One region of the Allobosea sp. P4_C6 genome, then DNA from elsewhere that is predicted to be linked to it. Evidence: predicted binding sites of a transcription regulator. Region 1 holds the regulator's gene; each other region holds the start of a gene.
The links. Region 1 encodes LexA, which represses DNA repair genes until DNA is damaged. Its sites were predicted from a motif close to TGTTCNNNNTGTGTTCNG; they were not measured.

Region 2: a site for LexA is predicted at 2,694-2,711, ahead of AC1DVA_RS04035 (PA0069 family radical SAM protein). Genes of this name have one in related genera too.
Region 3: a site for LexA is predicted at 2,913-2,930, ahead of AC1DVA_RS22330 (YifB family Mg chelatase-like AAA ATPase). Genes of this name have one in related genera too.

Annotation. Positions count from the first base shown of each region.
Region 1 is NZ_JBFUIF010000003.1:162,928-169,975, forward strand. Features, by position in the region: gene trpD (anthranilate phosphoribosyltransferase) at 1-624, shown strand, start outside; gene trpC (indole-3-glycerol phosphate synthase TrpC) at 632-1,444, shown strand; gene moaC (cyclic pyranopterin monophosphate synthase MoaC) at 1,441-1,923, shown strand; gene AC1DVA_RS03660 (molybdopterin molybdotransferase MoeA) at 1,981-3,192, shown strand; gene lexA (transcriptional repressor LexA) at 3,274-3,990, shown strand; partial or broken gene AC1DVA_RS03670 (ComEC/Rec2 family competence protein) at 4,639-6,063, opposite strand; gene AC1DVA_RS03675 (hypothetical protein) at 5,953-6,240, shown strand; gene gltX (glutamate--tRNA ligase) at 6,410-7,048, shown strand, end outside.
Region 2 is NZ_JBFUIF010000004.1:35,183-42,230, reverse strand. Features, by position in the region: gene ypfJ (KPN_02809 family neutral zinc metallopeptidase) at 55-942, shown strand; gene AC1DVA_RS04045 (hypothetical protein) at 1,193-2,053, shown strand; gene AC1DVA_RS04040 (glycosyltransferase family A protein) at 2,159-2,641, opposite strand; gene AC1DVA_RS04035 (PA0069 family radical SAM protein) at 2,766-3,959, shown strand; gene rnhB (ribonuclease HII) at 4,083-4,694, shown strand; gene AC1DVA_RS04025 (site-specific DNA-methyltransferase) at 4,876-6,078, shown strand; gene AC1DVA_RS04020 (peptidoglycan-binding protein) at 6,183-6,911, shown strand; partial or broken gene mutY (A/G-specific adenine glycosylase) at 6,917-7,048, opposite strand, start outside.
Region 3 is NZ_JBFUIF010000044.1:117-7,164, forward strand. Features, by position in the region: gene AC1DVA_RS22305 (hypothetical protein) at 78-845, shown strand; gene AC1DVA_RS22310 (thermonuclease family protein) at 842-1,234, shown strand; tRNA gene AC1DVA_RS22315 (tRNA-Ser) at 1,546-1,635, opposite strand; gene AC1DVA_RS22320 (hypothetical protein) at 1,823-2,143, shown strand; gene msrA (peptide-methionine (S)-S-oxide reductase MsrA) at 2,227-2,883, shown strand; gene AC1DVA_RS22330 (YifB family Mg chelatase-like AAA ATPase) at 2,985-4,538, shown strand; gene AC1DVA_RS22335 (hybrid sensor histidine kinase/response regulator) at 4,630-6,717, shown strand; gene olsB (l-ornithine N(alpha)-acyltransferase) at 6,900-7,048, shown strand, end outside.

The DNA of each region.
Region 1 (7,048 bases):
AAGGTCGGGCTCGATCCGGCCGGCACCGAACGATGCATCCGCGAAGCCGGCGTCGGCTTCATGTTCGCGCCGACGCACCATGCCTCGATGCGCCATGTCGCGCCGGTGCGCACCGAGCTCGGCACGCGCACGATCTTCAACCTGCTCGGCCCGCTCTCCAACCCGGCCGGGGCGAAGCGCCAGCTGATTGGTGCTTTCTCCGAGACCTGGCTGGAGCCGATGGTCAAGGTGCTGGCCTCGTTCGGCTCGACCCGCGTCTGGGCCGTGCATGGCTCGGATGGGCTCGACGAGATCACCACCACCGGCCCGACCCGCGTCGTCTCGCTCGAGAACGGCAAGATCGAGAGCTTCCTGATCAATCCCGCGGATGTCGGTCTCGCGCCGGCCAAGCCGGAAGAGCTGCGCGGCGGCACGCCGGAGCAGAACGCCGCAGCGCTGAACGCCGTGCTCGCTGGCGAAAAGACCGGTTTCCGCGATATCGCCGCCTTCAACGCTGCTGCCGCGCTGCTCGTCGCAGGCAAGGCCACGGATCTGAAGGACGGCTTCGCCCAGGCGACGGCCGCGCTCGATTCCGGCAAGGCCAGGGCGACGCTCGCCGCCCTCGTCAAAATCTCGAACGCGTGAGGGCGGCATGACCGACATCCTCGCCAGGATCGAAGCCTATAAGCGCCAGGAGATCGCGGCGGCGAAGGCCGCCATGCCCCTCGCCGAGATCGAGCGGCACGCCCGCGCTGCCGGCAAGCCGCGCGGCTTCGCCGAGGCGCTGGCAGTGAAGGTCGCGGGCGGCACCCCTGCACTCATCGCCGAGATCAAGAAGGCCAGCCCGTCCAAGGGGCTGATCCGCGCCGATTTCGACCCGCCTTCGCTCGCCCGCGCTTATGCGGCCGGCGGCGCGGCCTGCCTCTCCGTGCTGACCGACGCACCCTCCTTCCAGGGCCGGCCGGAATTCCTGACGCAGGCGCGCGAGGCCTCTGGCCTGCCGGCACTGCGCAAGGATTTCCTCTACGACACCTATCAGGTCTATGAGGCGCGGGCCTGGGGTGCCGACTGCATCCTGATCATCATGGCCGGCGTCGACGACGAAACCGCCCGGGCATTGAACGAGACCGCGCGCGAGCTCGACATGGACGTGCTCGTCGAAGTCCATGACGACGCCGAACTCGATCGTGCACTGAAGCTCGAAAGCCGGCTTCTCGGCATTAACAATCGCGACCTGCGCAGCTTCAACGTCGATCTCGCCGTGACCGAGCGGCTGGCGCCACGCGTGCCCGCCGACCGTATCGTCATCAGCGAGAGCGGCATCTTCACCCATGCCGACGTCGCCCGGCTCAACACGATCGGCGTCAGCAGCTTCCTCGTCGGCGAAAGCCTGATGCGGCAGGCCGATATCACGGCGGCAACGCGGGCGCTGCTGACCGGGCAGGCGCAAGAGAGCGCGGCGTGAGCCGGCTCAGCCACCTCGACGCCCAGGGCCAGGCGCATATGGTCGATGTCGGCGGCAAGGCCGAGACGACCCGCACGGCAATAGCCGAGGGCAGCGTCGTGATGGCACCGGAGACGGTCGCGATCGTGCGCGATGGCAACGCTAGGAAGGGCGACGTGCTCGGCACGGCGCGGCTTGCCGGCATCATGGCGGCCAAGCGCACGCATGAGCTGATCCCGCTCTGCCATCCGCTGCTGCTGAGCAAGATCGCGGTCGATCTCGATCTCGACGAGGCGCTTCCGGGTGTGCGCGTGCGCGCCGAGGTCAAGATGACCGGCCAGACCGGCGTCGAGATGGAGGCGCTGACCGCCGTCTCGGTCGCCTGCCTCACCGTTTACGACATGGTCAAGGCGGTCGACCGGGCGATGCGGATCGAGAATATCCGGCTCGTGCACAAATCCGGCGGACAGTCCGGCGACTACGACGCGAAGGCTGGTTAGAGGAGTGAGCATGATGTCGCCCGAAAACCGGTTCTCACTTTTCGGCATCATGCTCTGATGGCGCTCACCCCGGTCCCCGTCGCGCGCAAGGCGTTGCTCGACAGCATTCCGGGGCCGACCGGAACCGAGACCCTGCCGCTCTCCCAATGCGGCTGGCGCGTGCTCGGCGCCGACGTGAAGGCGCTGCGCACCCAGCCGCCCTTCGCCAACTCGGCGATGGACGGCTACGCGGTTCGCGGTGACGACATGGCGGAAGGCGTCAGCCTTGCCGTGATCGGCGAATCCGCCGCCGGCCGGGCTTTCGAGGGCCGCGTCGGGCCGGGCCAGGCAGTGCGGATCTTCACCGGCGCACCGATGCCGGCCGGCGCCGACACCATCCTGATCCAGGAAGATGCCGACGGCGTCGACAGCCCGACGATCCGGGTGCGCGTGCCGCCGGCGAAGGGCAAGTTCCTGCGCGCCGCCGGGCTCGATTTTCATGAAGGCGATGTGTTGTTGGCGGCCGGACGGGTGCTCGACAGCGCCGCGCTCGGGCTCGCGGCGGCGATGGGGCATCCGGCTCTGCCGGTGCGGCGCAAGCCCCGCGTCGCGATCCTCGCCACCGGCGACGAATTGGTCGCTCCCGGCGAGCCCGTCGGGCGCGATCAGATCGTCGCCTCGAACTCGTTTTCACTGGCCGCGCTGGTCGAGAAGGCCGGCGGCGCTCCCCTCGATCTCGGTATCGCCCGCGACGATCATGCCGATCTCGCCGCCAAGATCGGACAGGCCCAGGCCGCCGATGCCGATGTGCTGATCACGCTTGGCGGCGCCTCCGTCGGCGCCCATGACCTCGTGCAGGAGGCTCTGACGCGGGCGGGCATGGAGCTCGGCTTCTGGAAGATCGCGATGCGGCCCGGCAAACCGATGATGACCGGCCGGCTCGGCCGCATGGTCGTGGTCGGCCTGCCCGGCAATCCGGTCTCCTCGATCGTCTGCGGCCACCTCTTCGTGCTGCCGCTGATAGAGGCTTTGCTCGGCATGGCCGATGCAGATCTGGACCGGAGCATCCCCGCCATCCTGGGTCGCGACATGCCGGCGAATGACGAGCGCGAGGATTATCTGCGTTCCGAGCTGGCGTTGAGCCCCGAGGGATGGGTGGCGACACCTTTCGGCCGGCAGGATTCCTCGATGCTCGGCACGCTGGCGCGAGCCCAGGCGCTGACGATCCGCCCCGCCTTCGCCGACGCGGCCAAGACGGGCGATCCCTGCCGGATCCTGCCGCTGCGGTAGGCCGCTTGCGGAACACAAGCAGAACGCGTATGGTGTTCGTGCTTTGTTTCGAATCTGCGCTTTGAAGGGCTGGCGGCAACCATGCTGACACGCAAGCAACACGAACTCCTGCGCTTCATCCAGGAACGCTTGCGCGAGAGCGGGGTGCCGCCCTCCTTCGACGAGATGAAGGACGCGCTCGATCTGCGCTCGAAATCCGGCATCCACCGGCTGATCATGGCGCTGGAGGAGCGCGGCTTCATCCGCCGCCTGCCCAACCGGGCGCGCGCGCTCGAAGTCATCAAGAAGCCCGACGGTCTCGGCGCCCCGCAGCCGCGCCCCCGGTTCAGTCCGGCCATCGTCCAGGGCGGTCTCGGATCGCAGCCCAGCCTCGGCAAGCCACGCCCGGGTTCCGGAGCCGATGAAGACAGCCGTTCCTCCATCGCGATCCCGGTGATGGGACGCATCGCCGCCGGCACGCCGATCTCGGCGATCCAGAGCCGCAGCCACACCGTCTCGCTGCCGCCCGACATGCTCGGCTCCGGCGAACATTACGCGCTCGAAGTGCGCGGCGATTCGATGGTCGAAGCCGGCATTCTCGACGGCGACACGGTCGTCATCCGCAGGCAGGACACGGCCAATACCGGCGATATCGTGGTGGCGCTGATCGACGACGAAGAGGCTACCCTCAAGCGGCTGCGCAAGCGCGGCTCCTCGATCGCGCTCGAAGCGGCGAACCCGGCCTACGAAACCCGCGTGCTCGGACCGGACCGGGTCAAGATCCAGGGCCGTCTCGTCAATCTGATGCGGCGCTACTGAAGCCGTTCGATGTCGGCGTCGCTGTCGACGGACACCGATGCCGGGTTGGTGGGTGGCTGATTGTTGGCCCGCGGCGCGGGTGGCGTCGCCTGCGTCTGCTCGCGGCGGCGGCTCCAGGGACGGTCTGCGGCGCCCTGCTCCGAGACATGGCTGCTCCAGCCTGTCGCTGTTCGATAGAGCGAGGTCGCGGCTCAGCGCGCCACGGCTGATCAACCTCGCCTTGCAGGCGCCGCTCCAGGAAATCGCGGTGACGACGAGGTCGGCGCGGAGGCAGTCCTCGATGATTGCGAGCCGATCGCGCGTGTAAGACACGGTGCGCTGATCGGCCGTGCGGCCGATGCAGCCCAGGCTGTCGCAAACGATGCCGGCCCGCAGCGTCGGATCGTCCGGCGAGCGGCTGTCACCATCGGACGAGAGCCATTGTTGCAGGACAAAGCGGCTGGGCTTTCCGGCGATGGCGAGCCGGCCATCGGCTCCGCGCAGCGCTAGACCCGAGCCGTCGCGTTCGATCAGGATCTCCGGCCGCTCGGGCTTGCCGGCGACGGCGACGCCGAACATGAGCGGGATGGCCGCCAGCCAGCGCCAGGCCGTTGTCCAGAGCGTCAGCCAGAGCAATGTCAGCACGAAGCAGACGAGCACGGCGGGACCGAAGGCCGCGATCATCACCGTTGAATGGTCGATGGCCGCGACCCAGTGCGCCACCTTCAGCACGACATCCGAGGCGAGCCCCATCAGCGCCCAGGCCGGCCAATCCAGCCCGAAGGGATAGGCCAAAACGCCGAAGACCGCCGCCGGCATGACGAAGAGCGAGACGAAGGGCAGCGCCATGGCATTGCCGAGCAGCCCGAAAGGATTGAAGGTCTGGAAGTGATAGGCGCCGAAGGGTGCGGTCGCCGCCGTGGCGAGCAAGGTGGTGACGACGATGCCGAGCGCTGCGGTCCAGAGCGGGCCGACAGGCCAAGGCAGAACTGGCGGAGGCCGGGCGCGGTCCCGCCGCTCCCAACGTTCGGCGAAGGCGATCAGTGCCGCGACCGCGCCGAAGGACATCTGGAAGCTCGGCCCGAGCAGGGCCTCGGGCTCGCGCAGCAGCACGATCATCGCAGCGAGCGCGAGGTTGCGCATGCTCAACGCCGCGCGGTCGACCAGGATGGCGCCCAGCATCACCAGCGTCATGATCAGCGAGCGTTCGGTCGCGACGTCGCTGCCCGAGAAGATGCAGTAGGCGGTTGCACCGAGCATGGCGGCCACGGCGGCGAGCTTCTTGACCGGCCAACGCAATGCGATCGTCTGCGAGAGCGCCAGCAAGGCTCGCACCAGCCAGAAGATCGTGCCGGCGGCGAGCACCATGTGGAGCCCCGAGATCGAGACGATATGGTAGATGCCGGCGGCGCGCAGGTCGTTGTTGGTCGCCTCGGTGATCAGCCCGCGCTTGCCCGTGACGAGCGCGGCCGCCACCGCGCCGCCCTGCCCGCCGCCGGCCTCGGCGATGCGCCGGGTCAGGGCGTTGCGGGCCTTGTCGATCGCCACATCGATCGCCAGACGCGTCGGCATCGGATAGGGCGGCGGCGCCAAAGCGAGCTTGCCGGATATGCTGCCGACAGCTCCGATTCCCTTGAAGAAGGCGTCGCGGCCGAAATCATAGCCGCCCGCCCGCGCCGGCCCCGGCGGAGGCAGCAGCCGGGCGGTCGCGACGATATGGTCCCCGGGCGCGACGGAGCCGGCGCGGATGTTGACGCGCACCCGCTTCGGGCGCTCGCCCTCCGGCACCCCCGCGAGATCGGTCACCAGCACGACGATGCGGGCGCCGTTGTCCCTTGCCTCCACGGTTTCGACATAGCCTGTCAGCTTGCCGATCCGCGGCCGCTCCAGCATCGGTGCTGATATGTCGGCAGTACGCCAGACCCCCGCCCCAAAGCCGGCAAAAGCGGCGGCCGCAGCCAGGCAAGCCATCGATGGGAGGCAATGGAAGCGCAGGGCAAAGGCAAGTCCGATGCTCAGGACGAGGCCAAGCAACGGCGCCCACAAAGCCGGCTCACGATCTGCCGCGAAATAAAACACGATGCCGGCGCCCATCGCCACGGGCAGCCACAGGAACGGGCGGCGGCGCTCGGCCTCCAGCGCGAGGGCACGGCCGAACTGCGCCCGCCAGCCCTGCAACCAGGCATCGAAGCGCACCGGCGCCAGCCAGGATGGCCGCAAACGCAGAGGCACGGCGCCAACGCGGGCGCCGCGCCGTTCCCCCTGCCCTGACGGCCCCGGCTGCATCGCCTGCCCCATCCCCATCGGCATTGCGATTTGACCGCTTAACCTTTCCGGCCAAGCCATGTTACAGGGCGCGCGCCGGTTGTCATGTCATGACCTGCGCCATTTCCCACGTTTACCCCGGACGGTTTTCCCCGCCCGGCCGGAGTCGCCTCCCATGAGCAACGCCGTCGTCACGCGCTTTGCGCCCTCGCCCACCGGTTTCCTGCATATCGGCGGGGGCCGCACGGCGCTGTTCAACTGGCTCTACGCCCGCCGGCACGGCGGCAAGATGCTGCTGCGCATCGAGGACACGGACCGGGAACGTTCGACCGACGCCGCCATCACGGCGATCCTCGACGGGCTGGAGTGGCTCGGCCTCGATTGGGACGGCCAGACCGTCTACCAGTTCCAGCGCGCGGCGCGCCATCGCGAGGTCGCCGAGCAGATGCTCGCCGCCGGCAAGGCCTATCATTGCTACGCCACCCCGGCCGAGCTCGACGAGATGCGCGAGAAGGCCCGCGCCGAGGGCAAGCCGCTGCGCTATGACGGGCGCTGGCGCGACCGCGACCCGGCGACGGCGCCGGCCGGCGTCAAGCCGGTGATCCGCCTGAAGGCGCCGCAGACCGGCGAGACGGTGGTCAATGACGAGGTGCAGGGCCGCGTCGTCTGGCAGAACGAGAATCTCGACGATCTCGTGCTGCTGCGCTCGGACGGCAACCCGACCTATATGCTCGCCGTCGTCGTCGACGACCACGACATGGGCGTGACCCACGTCATCCGCGGCGACGACCATCTGACCAACGCCGCCCGCCAG
Region 2 (7,048 bases), on a different contig from region 1:
GAGTTCCCCGCCTCACTTGGCGAGATTGCGGGGAGCTTTCTCGGGGACCGGTCCATGCAGTGGGAAGATTACCGCCAGTCCGAGAATCTCGAGGACAGGCGCGGCAGCGGTGGCGGCGGCGGGTTCGCCGGCATGCCCGGCGGCCGCGGCGGCATCGGCATCGGCACGATGGTGGTGCTCGGCCTGCTCGGCTGGGCGCTCGGCATCGATCCGCGCCTGCTGATCGGTGGCGCCGAGATGATCGGCGGCATCGGCGGGCGTGAGCAGACGCAGGAGACCCGACGCTCGTCCGGCCCGCCGCAGGACCAGATGGGCCGCTTCGTCTCGGCCGTGCTGGCGCAGAACGAGGATGTCTGGACGAAGATCCTGCCGCAGCAGGCCAATACCCGCTATCAGGCGCCGCGGCTCGTCCTGTTCTCCGGTATCGACCGCTCCGGCTGCGGCACGGCACAATCGGCGATGGGTCCGTTCTATTGTCCGCAGGACCGCAAGGTCTATCTCGACACCTCCTTCTTCCAGGAGATGCAGCGCAAGCTCGGCGGCGGCGGCGACTTCGCCTATGCCTATGTGATCGGCCACGAGGTCGGCCACCACATCCAGAACCTGCTCGGCATCCTGCCCAAGGCCAACCAGCTGCGCGAGCGCTCGTCCGAGCGCGATGCCAACGCCATCTCGGTGCGCGTCGAATTGCAGGCCGACTGCTTTGCCGGCGTCTGGGCGCACAACGTCCAGGCCATGGGCCGGCTCGACCAGGGCGACATCGAGGAGGCGATCCGCACCGCTTCCGCGATCGGCGACGACAAACTGCAGAAAGCGGCGCAGGGCACGGTGGTGCCGGATTCCTTCACCCACGGCTCCTCGGCACAGCGCACGAAGTGGTTCAATACCGGCTTCCAGTCGGGCTCGATGCAGAGCTGCGACACGTTCCGCAATCAGGTGTAGCGGGGAACTCCGACACCGCCGGAGCGAGCATCGACACGCCGGCAGCCGCGACGACAGGTTTCGGCTGTTTTGCAATCTGGACGGGTGCGGAGGAACCTCTGCGCCCTCAGAACCGTTTGCCTCTCACGCAGATGGCGATTTTCGCCAGCAGGAGGGGCTCATGGACAGCATCATCTATCTCGTCGGCTTAGTCGTGGTCATCTTGGCCATCCTGTCGTTCCTCGGGCTTCGATAGGAGATCCCCATGTCCATGTCAGGAACAGACGTCGTCGTCGCCCCGGTGACCGTCAACAAGCAGACGCACTCTTACGTGCAATGGGGGCCGATCATCGGCGGCGCCGTCATCGCCACCGCCATCTCGACGATCATGACCGTATTCGGTTCGGCCATCGGCCTGTCGATGGTCTCCGCCGATTACGAAAGGAGTTCGAGCGCAACGGCGCTGGCGATCGCCGGCGCTCTCTGGGCGCTCTGGGTCACCGTCTCCTGCTGCATGGCAGGCGGCTATCTCGCCGGCCGCATGCGCCAGCCGACCTTCGATTCCACCAAGGACGAGCGGAAAGTGCGCGACGCCACCCATGGTCTGCTCGTCTGGGCCACCGGCGCGCTGCTGATCACCATCGTCGCGACATCGTCGCTGTTCGGGGCCGCGAAGACGGCAGCCAGCGGCGTCGCCTCCGCCGGCTCGGGAGCGGCATCGCTGATCTCCCAGAATGTCGATCCGCTCAGCATGGCGCTCGACAATTCCATGCGCGCCAGCGGCCAGCAGCCTGTAACGGCCGAGGAGCGTAACGAAGCCTCGCGAATCTTCGTCAATGCGCTCTCCAATGGAAAGATCGAGCCTGCCGATCGGGACTACCTCGCCGGCCGGCTCGCGGCGCGGGCCAGTATCGCCCAGCAGGATGCCCAGAAGCGCATCGATGACGCCTACGCCCGCTTGGCTCAGGCAAAGGAGACCGCGAAGCAGGCAGCCGAACGCGCCCGAAAGATCGCCGTCCTCTCCGCCTTCCTGACGGCGGCGGCCTTGCTTGTCGGCGCCGCGGCGGCGGCTTGGGCTGCCGGACTCGGCGGCGAGCATCGGGACGAAAACCTGCTGCTGGAGCAAGCCTGACCGGATAGGCGTCGCGTTCCGGCCGAGCCACCGGCTCCCAATCCTGAGGCCCCGCTTCGGCGGGGCCTTTGCATGCCAGGAACGCAAAAGACCTAGGGCGGCTCTTTAGCCGGCCCTTTCCCGCCGCACCGCCAGCCGCTTCGGTGCGCGAGCGAGGTGCCCGGACTGCGCCGCGCTTTTCGGAACGACGAGGCCCGCTCTCAGCCGGCGCCCACCGAAGGCCACTGCCGCACGCTCACGCAGCGAGGCTGCCGCCCCCTCCACCGGGATCAGTGCCGGCCGATTCGGGGCGAGCAGTAAATGGCGCTCGACGGTTTGCACCCAATGGGGCTGCGGGACGTCGCCGGCATCGAGCAGCAATATCCAGTCTCCGCGCGCTTCGGCCGCTCCACGCTGCCAGGCCTCGACCCCGCCGCGCAGATAATGCGCCCCGGTCCCGTCGGCGATGCGCTCGATATCGGCCGAGCCCGCGGCATCGACGATTACCGCATGGCCGAGAAAACCCTCGGCCACCGCCGGTATCAGCACGGCGAGCGTCGCGGCGAGTGCCTGTGGAGAACCGTCTGCCCGGATCACGGCTGTGAGCATGCCCAATGCTTATGATGCGGCGCAGCATGTCGCAATCCTGTCACTTGCCATTTGTTCTTGGTATGTTCACATTGGTGAGCGAGAACCGACGCCGATTCCCGGCTTTGGACGAGGTTCGACTGCCATGCGTCAGGCCAGACCCACCGAGAGGCCCTATCCGGCGGCCCAGCCGCTGAAGCGGCACGACCGGGAGCCGACGGTCTCCGCGCCTGTCGTCGCCCCGGCCGACCCGATGGCCTATGCCGGCCACCGCATCGATCCGGAGAGACGGCGCGGGCGCGGCGCCACGATCAATCCGGGCGGGCGCTACGAGGCCGAGCAGCGCGTCGCGGAGGACGATGGCTGGGGCTCGCTGGAAGAGCTGCCGCCGTTCACGACGGAGATCGCCTATGAGAAGGCGCGCAACATCATCACGCGCAACGACTCGCCCGACATCTCCTTCGACCGCTCGATCAATCCCTATCGCGGCTGCGAGCATGGTTGCGTCTACTGCTTCGCGCGACCGACCCATGCCTATCTCGGCCTGTCGCCCGGCCTCGATTTCGAGAGCAAGCTGACCGCCAAGCCCGATGCCGCGGCGCTGCTGGAGAAGGAACTCTCCTCCCCTTCCTACCAGCCGCGCACCATCGCAATCGGCACCAACACCGACGCCTATCAGCCGATCGAGAAGAAGCTGCGGATCATGCGTTCGATCCTGGAGGTGCTGGCGAAGTTCAATCATCCGGTCGGCATCGTGACGAAGTCGGCGCTGGTCCAGCGCGACATCGATATCCTCGCTCCGATGGCGGAGAAGGGGCTGGTCAAGGTCGCGCTCTCTGTGACGACGCTCGACCCCAAGGTCGCACGCGGCATGGAGCCCCGCGCCGCCTCGCCGCCCAAGCGGCTGGAGACGATCCGCAAGCTGTCGGAGGCCGGCATTCCGGTGACGGTGCTGGTCGCGCCGATCGTGCCGGCTATCAACGAGCATGAGATCGAGCGCATCCTCGACGCCGCCAAGGCGGCGGGCGCGCAGGAGGCCGGCTATGTGCTGCTCAGGCTGCCGCTCGAGGTGCGCGACATCGTGCAGGAATGGCTCCTGACGCATCACCCGGACAAGCTCCGGCATGTGATGTCGCTGATCCGCTCGACGCGCGGCGGCAAGGACTACGATTCGCAATGGGGCCAGCGCATGGTCGGCTCAGGCCCCTATGCCTGGATGATCGGCCGGCGCTTCGAGCTCGCGGCTGAGCGCAGCGGCTTCAACACGACGCGGCGGCGCCTGCGCACCGACCTGTTCGTCAAGCCCGAGAAGGAGAAGGCGCAGCTGAGTTTGTTTTGAGCGGGAGCGTTTGGAGAGTGAGGCGCCATCGTCCCGGGCGAACCGAAGCGTTGACCCGGGATGACCGTGGAGCGCACTCATGTCGCTCTGGCTCCCCAGGGACGGATGTTGCATAACCCGGCCATGCCCGCCGATTTCAGCCGAGAGACCCACGCCATCGCGACCGGCCGCTGGCCGCTTGCCGGCATTGACGAGGTCGGGCGCGGGCCGCTGGCCGGGCCTGTTGTGGCCGCCGCCGTGATCCTGGACCCTGCCCGCGTGCCGCATGGGCTCGACGATTCGAAGAAGCTGTCGGCGCCGGTCCGCGAGGAACTCTTCGGCGAGATCGTCGAGAGCGCGCTGGCCGTCGCGGTCGCCAGCGCCACCGCGATCGAGATCGATGCGCTGAACATCCGCCAGGCGACCTTGCTCGCGATGCGCCGGGCCGTAGCCGCGCTGCCGCTCGCGCCGCTGCATGTGCTGGTCGACGGCAACGACCCGCCGCAATTCGGCTGCGGCTGCGAGGCCATCATTCAAGGCGATGGGGCGGTGGCCTCCATCGCAGCGGCTTCGATCGTCGCCAAGGTGACACGCGACAGGATGATGGCGCGGCTCTCGCGGCGCTATCCGGCCTATGGCTTCGCCGGCCATGTCGGCTATGCGACGCCGCAGCACCGCAAGGCGATCGCCGAGCACGGCCCCTGCCCCGAGCACCGCTACTCCTTCGCCCCGGTGAAGGGCGTCTGGTCGCGCTAGAGACTGCCGTTACGGCAGGGCGAAGCGTTAATTCCCGTTAGGAAATTTCCTTTCAATGCCAATGGGCTAGGCAATTTCTGCAGCCCCAAAACGGGACGCATTTTTTTCAAAGCGGAAACCCGCCCTTTACCCTGTCCGGCCAATATCGCGCTTGTTGAAGTTGCGTAACGGTCTTGGCGTCATGGGTATCTCGCGTACCGGGACCGCCAGCGCTCCCGTCCGGATTCAAGTTTCGCGTACCGGACGGCCTGCGCTGGGGGCTCGGATGAAGGCCAAGAGCCTTCCCGAAACAATCGGCGTTCCATCGGAACTGCCGCTGGATCAGATTCTCGTCGGCGATTGCGTCGCGGCGATGAATGCGTTGCCACCGGCGAGCGTCGATCTCGTCTTCGCCGATCCACCCTATAACCTCCAGCTCGGCGGCGATCTGCGCCGGCCCGACGACAGCCTCGTCGACGCCGTCGACGACGACTGGGACAAGTTCGCCTCCTTCGCCGACTATGATGCGTTCACCCGCGCCTGGCTTGCCGCGGCGCGGCGCGTGCTGAAGCCGGACGGGGCGCTGTGGGTGATCGGCAGCTACCACAACATCTTTCGTGTCGGCGCGACGCTGCAGGATCTCGGCTTCTGGATGCTGAACGACATCGTCTGGCGCAAGGCCAATCCGATGCCGAATTTCCGCGGCCGGCGCTTCACCAACGCGCATGAGACGCTGATCTGGGCGGCGCGCGGCGAAAGCTCGAAATACACCTTCCATTACGAGGCGCTGAAGGGCGGTAACGACGACCTGCAGATGCGCTCGGACTGGTATCTGCCGCTCTGCACCGGCGAGGAGCGCCTGAAGGACGCTGGCGGAGCCAAAGTGCATCCGACGCAGAAGCCGGAGGCCCTGCTAGCCCGCGTACTGCTTTCGGCCAGCAATCCCGGCGACGTCGTGCTCGATCCCTTCTTCGGCACCGGCACGACGGGCGCCGTCGCCAAGGCGCTCGGCCGCCATTTCATCGGGCTCGAGCGCGATCCGGTCTATGCCAAGGCGGCGCGCGAGCGCATCGCCGCAGTGACGCCACTCGCGCCGGAGGCCTTCTCGACCGCTCCTTCGAAGCGCAGCGAGCCGCGCGTGCCGTTCCTCAGCCTGGTCGAGGCCGGGTTGGTGAAGGCGGGCGAGACCGTCCATGACGAGAAGCGCCGCCACAAGGCCGTGATCCGGGCCGACGGCACGCTGATCCTCGGCCCCGCGGTGGGCTCGATCCACAAGGTCGGCGCTCTCGCTCAGGGGCTGCCCGCCTGCAATGGCTGGACCTTCTGGCATGTCGAGCGCGGCGGCAATCTGACCGTGCTCGACACGCTGCGCGGCGAGATCAGGGCGCAGATGGCGGCCGCCTGAACGGCGGGCCGCCCCGTATCCACCCGCCTGTCCTTCGTTCGGATGATGCCTGCGCCCCTTGGGCGCACTCACTCTGGGCGCAGGACATCTCCGGCGGATACGTCATGGCCACAATCCTGAAAAACGGTTCCCGCGGGCCTGAGGTCAAGAAGCTTCAGGAAGCGCTGAACGCCACGCTGAAGCCGCGGCCGCTGCTCGTACCCGATGGCCAGTTCGGCAACCTGACCCGCAGCGCGGTCCTCGCCTTCCAGCGCAAGAACTGGCTGGTCGAGGACGGCGAGGCCGGCCCGGCCACGCAATCCTGCCTCTATGACATCGAGGCCTTCGCGCCGATCCTGCACAAGGTCTCCTTCATCGCGCAGCCGACGAACACGACCTGCTGGGCGACGTCGACGGCGATGATGAAGAACTCGACCGTTCCGATCATCATCGCCAGGACGCCACCGGACATGATCGCCTCCGATGGCGGTCTGCTGAACTCCTCCGAAAGCGACCAGGCGATCGTGACCGGCCAGCGCTATGGCCGCATCCACGGGCTGCGCTGCAACGCGCCGATGTCCTGGTCGGTCGAGCTGCTGCGGCAGGCGCTGTCACGCGGGCCGCTGATGTTCGACATGCTCTGGCGCGTCAACGAATACACCGCCGGGCGCGGCAGCCCCGGCCATATGATCGTGGTGGTCGGCATGCGCGGGGACGGCAACCCCGACGGCACCGGCACGACGCTGCGCATCCACGATCCCTGGCCGCCGAACCGCGGCAAGATCTACTCCAAGGGCTATTTCAAATGGTCCGTCGACCTTCCGACGATGACCTACCGCGTCTTCGAGCGATAAAGCCCGGCACGCTCGACCACCTTGAGCATGAGGCTCGGCAGCGGCTCGCTCGCGATATCCGCCAGCGGCGTGAAGCGCATGCCGACGGGCGCCCGCGTCTGCTGCGGCACGCTGCCGGTGAACACGGTCAGTTCCAG
Region 3 (7,048 bases), on a different contig from region 1:
GCGGTCATCACCGCGCGGTCAGAATGAGCGGCATGGGCTGCGGGTTTTGACAAGCTCCGAAACCAAGGAGGCTCAAGATGGACCCTGCATATGCAGTTGCCGCCGCCGTAGTGATCGGTGGATTTGCAATTCGCAGTCTCCTGCGTGCAAGGACCAATGCGGCGGCCGACGCGGCCGCGGCCGCTGAACTCGCTGCCTATCAGCGCCATTCCCATGAGGCCGATAATTGGATTTCCGAACATCGCTTACGCGGCGTGCCACCAGAGATGATCTGCGGCTGGGTCCCGGCTGGCTTCGATTGTGATGAACGTGTGCTGTGCGTTCTGCCCGGTGTCGACCTGTTGGAGCCTCGCGCAATGCGACGCTCGAGCCAGTTCGGTCGCAGTGCTTCCAGCGGCCCGACCATCCGTTTCGGTGCCGGGCTGTCACACCGATTTAGTTCCGGTGAAAGCGCCGGCGTCAGTGCGAGCCAGAGCATCGACGAACTGCGTCAGATCGATCACGGCACACTGATCGTGACGACGAAGCGCCTCGCCTTTCTCGGCTCGCTGCGGACCAACAGTGGCAGCCTGGAAGATCTGATCGGCATCAACGCTTCCGGCAATGGCATTCAGGTCTATCGCGAGCGTAAGCCGAAGGCTGAGACCTATGTGCTGAATTATCCGTTACTCCTCGATGGCCAGCTAGTCACCGGACCGATGATCCAGCTGGCAATCGAGATGGCGAAGCTCGCTCAGGAAGTAGATGCGTTGGGAGCAGCGCCCGGGCCAGCCAGGGTCGGATGGAGAAAGTCGCCGATCATGGAAACAGGCGACAACCCGCTACAAGGCGGTTCACGGCGATGAAGTTTCTGTCAACTGCTCTCGCGCTTGCGCTACTGGCCGGCCCGGCCAGGGCCACCACCCTGCTGATCGACGGTGACACCGTCCAGATCGACGGTACCCGCATCCGTCTGCTCGACATCGACACGCCGGAAACCTTCCGGCCGCGTTGCGAGCGCGAGTTGATCCTTGGCCTCGCCGCCAAGCGGCGGCTCCTGGAACTGCTCGACAGCGGCCCTGTCAGCTTCTTCCCGCACGGCCGGGATCGTTACAACCGCGTTCTCGCGCGGGTCTATGCCGGCGGCGTCGATGTCGGGCAGGTGCTGCTCAAGGAAGGATTTGCCCTGCCATACCGACCGGGACCGGCGGCTAAAGCCGACCGGCTAGCGGTTTGGTGCGGGCCGAGGGGCTGACGACCCAGAACAAAACGTGAAAAGCTTGACGATACGTCCCAGCGTTATTCCCCCTGTCCGCGCTAGCGCCCAGTCTGGGTCGACAGCCCGGACATCTGCAGAAGGGGCGATCATGGAACTAGAAGCGCATAAGGCCGAGATCAGGGGCGTGGCAGAAGGCGGTCAGCCGAATGGTCCAACTGCTGCAACGGGAGGCAACTCGCTGCATGATGCGACGAGCGATACCGCCGCCATTCGTTAGGGCAAATATTAGGGTAGTCGAACGACGAGATGAATAAATCTAATTAATTCAGTGACTTATAGATATTTTATGGCGGACAGGGCGGGATTCGAACCCGCGATACGGTTTCCCGTATACACACTTTCCAGGCGTGCGCCTTCAACCACTCGGCCACCTGTCCGGCGCGCTGCTTATGACCGCGGCGTCATCATCTTTCAAGGCCCGAGATGCTGCGTTTTGCACAATCCCGGTAAATCGTCGGCGCTCGGTTGCGCTGCCGGGCCGGGATGGGCACATCTGGACGCAGGGTGYGGTGGTCGGTTGAGTTCATGCTGGCGCGAGTGTTGAAGTGCGACGAGGAGTGGACGGTGCGGTTTCTTCTACGGCTGGTGGGGTATCTCTGCATCGCTGCCGGCTTTGTCGTGCTGGTGATCGACGGGGCCCGTTCGATCGCGAACTCCGCCCTGCGGTTCACGGCCGTCAGCGAGACGCTGACCGCGGTCATCCACGAGCGCTATGCGCTGATCCAGCCGGCCATCGAGCGCAACATCCACCCCTTGCTCTGGGATCCGATTCTGCTCTCCGTGATGCGGGCGCCGACCGCGTTGGCGGCGCTTCTCCTCGGATTTGCGCTGCTGTGGCTGGGGCGGCAGCCGGAGCCACAGATCGGCATCGTCACGCGTCGGTGAAGGCTTCGGTTCGTGCAAGCCCCTGTGCGAATGGCTGCGGGAGGCTTACATAGGCGCCGAGGCTCGAATGGACGGAGCAACCCATGTTCTCTTTGCGCAAGAAGACCGAGATTCCCACCGCTGCCGAGGCGCTGCCCGGCCGGCCTACGGCCATCCCCACCGCGGAAACCCATTTCGTCAATGGACGCGCGCTGGCGGGCCCCTATCCGGAGGGCACCCGCAAGGCGGTCTTCGGGCTCGGCTGCTTCTGGGGTGCCGAGCGCAAGTTCTGGCAGAGCGGCGAGGGCATCTGGGTCACGGCCGTGGGCTATGCCGGCGGTTCCACGCCGAATCCGACCTATGAGGAGGCCTGTAGCGGCCTGACCGGCCATACCGAGGTCGTTCTGGTCGTCTACGACCCGGAAAAAATCTCCTACGAGGATCTCCTGAAGATATTCTGGGAGAATCACGATCCGACCCAGGGCATGCGCCAGGGTGGCGATATCGGCACCCAGTACCGCTCCGCGATCTACACCTATGGCGACGAGCAGAAGGCCGCTGCCGAGCAGTCGCGCGATGCCTACCAGGCATCGCTCAAGGCGGGCGGCTACGGCCCGATCACGACCGAAATCCGCGAGGCGCCGACGTTCTACTTCGCCGAAGACTATCACCAGCAATATCTCGCCAAGAACCCGGCCGGCTATTGCGGGCTGGGCGGCACGGGCGTCGCCTGCCAGATCGGGGTCGGCGTCGAGGCCTGACCAAGGGGAGGCAAAGGCAGCCCTCTTCTGGTTCTTGGTATGTTCTTGCGTTGCCGTTGAAGCTCGGCTAGCGTTCCCATGGGGAATGGGGCTGGGCCGAAATGGTGACGCGGGTCGCGACGGTGGCGTTTGAGGGCATCGAGGCGCGCGCCGTCGATGTTCAGGTGCAGGTCTCGCCCGGCGGTGTCGCCTTCATCCTGGTCGGGCTACCCGACAAGGCGGTGGCCGAAAGCCGCGAGCGGGTTCGCGCCGCGCTCATCGCCTCCGGCCTTGCCCTGCCGGCCAAGCGCATCACCGTCAATCTGGCGCCGGCCGACCTGCCCAAGGAAGGCAGCCATTACGATCTGCCGATCGCGCTCGCCGTGATGGCGGCGATCGGCGCCATCCCGCCCGACGCGCTCGCCGGCTATACCGTGCTGGGGGAACTCGCGCTCGATGGCTCGATCACGCCGGTGGCGGGCGTCCTGCCTGCGGCGATCGCGGCCTATTCCAGGGGGCAGGGGTTGATCTGCCCCTTCGCCTCCGGCCCGGAAGCGGCCTGGGCGGCCGCCGATATCGACATCCTCGCGCCGCGCTCGTTGATCCAGCTCGCCAACCATTTCAAGGGCACGCAGGTGATGGCGCGGCCGGAACCTGCCGTCGCCCGCCAGGGCGGCCTCCTGCCCGATCTCGCCGATATCAAGGGACAGGAGAGTGCTCGCCGCGCGCTGGAGATCGCGGCGGCGGGCGGACATAACCTCGTGATGAACGGTCCTCCCGGCGCCGGTAAATCGATGCTGGCGAGCCGGCTACCCTCGATCCTGCCGCCGCTTTCGCCGCGCGAGCTGCTCGAGGTCTCGATGGTGCTCTCGGTTGCCGGCCATCTCGCCGAGGGAGCGCTCACCGATCGTCGCCCCTTTCGCGCGCCGCACCATTCGGCCTCCATGGCGGCGCTCGTCGGCGGCGGTCTGCATGCCAGACCCGGAGAGGTGTCGCTGGCCCATCATGGCGTGCTTTTCCTCGACGAACTGCCGGAGTTCCAGCCGCAGGTTCTGGACGCGCTGCGCCAGCCGATGGAAACCGGCGATGTCCTGATCTCCCGCGCCAACCATCGCGCCTCCTATCCAGCGCGCTTCCAGCTGGTGGCGGCGATGAATCCGTGCCGCTGCGGCAAGGCGACGGAGCCCGGCTTCGCCTGCCGGCGCCAGCCGAACGAGCGCTGCATGGCACAGTATCAGGCCAGGCTGTCCGGCCCGCTGCTCGACCGGATCGACCTCGCGATCGACCTCCCCGCCGTCACGGCCGCCGATCTCATCCTGCCTGCGACCGGGGAGGATTCGGCCACGGTGGCGGCAAGGGTCGCGGCGGCGCGCCGGCTCCAGGTCGCGCGCTTCGAGGCGCTGGGCCTTGCGCAGCGCGGCCTTGGTCATGTCACCACCAACGCGGCCTGCCCCGTTCCCGTGTTGGAGGAGATCGTGCGGCCCGACAATGCCGGCCTCGCCTTGCTGCGCGACGCGGCCGAGGCGATGCGCCTGACGGCGCGGGCCTATCACCGTGTCCTCAAGGTCGCCCGCACGCTCGCCGATCTCGATGGCGAGGCCAAGGTCGGGCGCCTGCATCTGGCGGAGGCGCTGTCCTATCGCTCGCGTGGGGAGCAACTCGTTCAGGCGGCTTGATCGGTTGGGTTAATCGACGCCTAAGGCGGACAAGCGAATCTAAGCCGTTCCCGGGCGCATTTTTCAAGGGAAGGCCGCTAGATCGAAGGGCATGGCTTCTTCGCTCTGGTCATGGCTCATCCTCGGAGGCGCGGCGCTCGCTTTATGCGCGCTGGTCGCGCGACTTTTGCTGCAGCGCGGGCGGCTGCGCCGGCAGGTCGCGAGTTTGGTTCGCGATACCGAGGACCTCAACGACCGGCTCTGGAGCCTCGCCGATAGCGAGGAGCGCTACCGCAGCCTGATCGAGGCCCAGGGCGACCTCATCGTCAGGCGCGATGGCGCCCGCATCGTCTATGCCAACCGCGCCTATGCGGCGCTGTTCGGGGCGAGCGAGACCGATCTCGTCGGCAGCAAAATGCAGCTGCCGCAGCTCGCCAACCGGCCGGTGCAACTGCTCGACGGCGGCGCGCGCAGCTTCGACGAATGCCTCGCGACCTATGAGGGCGAACGCTGGATTTCCTGGGTCGAGACGGTGGTTCCGGGAGGCGACGGTCGCACGCTGATCCAGCGTGTAGGCCGCGACATCTCGGCCCGGATCGCAAGCGAGGACGCGATCGTCGATGCGCACGCCCGGGCAGAGGCGGCGAGCGAGGCGAAATCGCGCTTCCTCGCCACCGTCAGCCATGAGTTCCGCACGCCGCTCAACGGCATTCTCGGCATGGCCGATCTCCTCTCGGATACCGGCCCCGATGCCGAGCAGGCGACTTATATCGAGGCGCTGCGGACGTCCGGCGAGGCCTTGCTCGCTCTGGTCGACGATATCCTCGATTTCGCCAAGGTCGAGGCCGGCAAGCTCGAGTTGGTCGAGGAGCCCTTCGAAGTCGTCCAGCTGGTCGAGACGGTGGCGGAGCTGATGGCCCCGCGGGCGCAGGCGAAGGGCATCGAGCTCGCAGCCCATATCGCGCCGGACCTGCCGACGCGCCTCGTCGGCGACCGCGACCGCCTGCGCCAGATTCTGCTGAACCTGGTCGGCAATGCGGTGAAGTTCACGGAAGCCGGCGGTGTCGGCCTCAGCCTTCGACAGGCGGGCGAGGGCATCGAGATCGTCGTCGCCGATACCGGACCCGGCATTCCCGCCGACCGGCTCGACGCCATCTTCGGCGAGTTCGAGCAGCTGGAGCATGGTTCCGGCATAAGGCAGTCCGGAACCGGCCTCGGCCTTGCCATCGTCAGGCGCCTCGTCGGCCTGATGGGAGGCGAGGTCAGGGCCGAAAGCCGGCTGGGTGAGGGGGCGACCTTCCGCATCACGCTTCCGCTGATGGTCGCTTCGGGCGCCGCGCGCCCCGTCATCCCGCACTGGCCGCGCCAGCATGTCCTGCTGGTCTCGCCCGCTCCCTTTGCAGTGCGCTTTCTCGCAGAAACGATCCGGGCGACCGGAGCCATGGTGTCTGTTGCCGCCACGGTCGAGGCCGCGCGCGTGAAGCTGATCGGCGAGACGCCGCCGACGGCCGTGCTGATCGACCATGCGCTCGGAGATGCGCCAGCGAAGGATCTCGCGGCGGCCGTTCAGGCAGCGGGAATTCGCGATTGCCTGATTCTGCTGTCGCCCCTCGAACGGCGGCAGTTCGGGGCGCCGCAGGCGGCAGGTTTCTCGGGCTTCCTGATCAAGCCCGTGCGCGCTCGCTCGCTCTATGAACGGCTTGGAGCCGGCTTTCCGCACGCTTTGCCGGCGCGGGCCGAGGCCGCGAGCGCTCACCCAGCCGCGAGTCGGCTGCCCGGAGCCGGGCTCACCGTGCTCGTTGCCGAGGACAATGAGATCAACGCGCTGCTCGTGGTCAGGACGCTCGAGCGCTTCGGCTGCACCGCTTTCTGGGCTCGCGACGGGCGCGAGGCGCTGCAGCGCGTCGAGGCGAGCTTCGCCGGGACGGCTCCGGCCCTCGCTCTCGCCCTGCTCGACGTGCGCATGCCGGTCATGACCGGGCTCGATTGCGCCCGCGCGATTCGAGCGCTCGAACGCCGGCTTGGCCGCACCGGCGCGTTGCCGCTCGTTGCGGTGACCGCCAATGTCGCGGATGCCGACCGGGAGGCCACCTTGGCCGCGGGCATGGACGATTGCCTCGCCAAGCCTCTGGAGCGCGCTGCCCTGCTGCGCTGGCTGGAAAGACTGTCCCAGCCCTTGGCCGGCAGCCTCTCGGCTTGATATCCGTCATCGCTTCGACGCAGTTTTGTCGCGAAGTTGTAAGATGCTCGGAGCAAGCCTACCTCAAGGCCGAACGCGGCTGAGGGACGAGATGCGCGATGGCACTGCACGTTTCTGAGAGCAAGAACGCGCTGCCTTCACGGTTGTCAGCCGGCAATCGGTTCTCGCGATTCGCTCCGCTGATGCTGATCACCGGCGGAAAGAGGCGCCGCTTCGGCGGAGAGCCGGGCGAGGCGCCGCCGCTTTCGGGTACGCTCGGCCGGCTCGGCTCGCTCGAAGTGCGCCTGGCGCGCGGCCCCCGCGAGATCTGGCGGGCGCAGCGCCTGCGCTA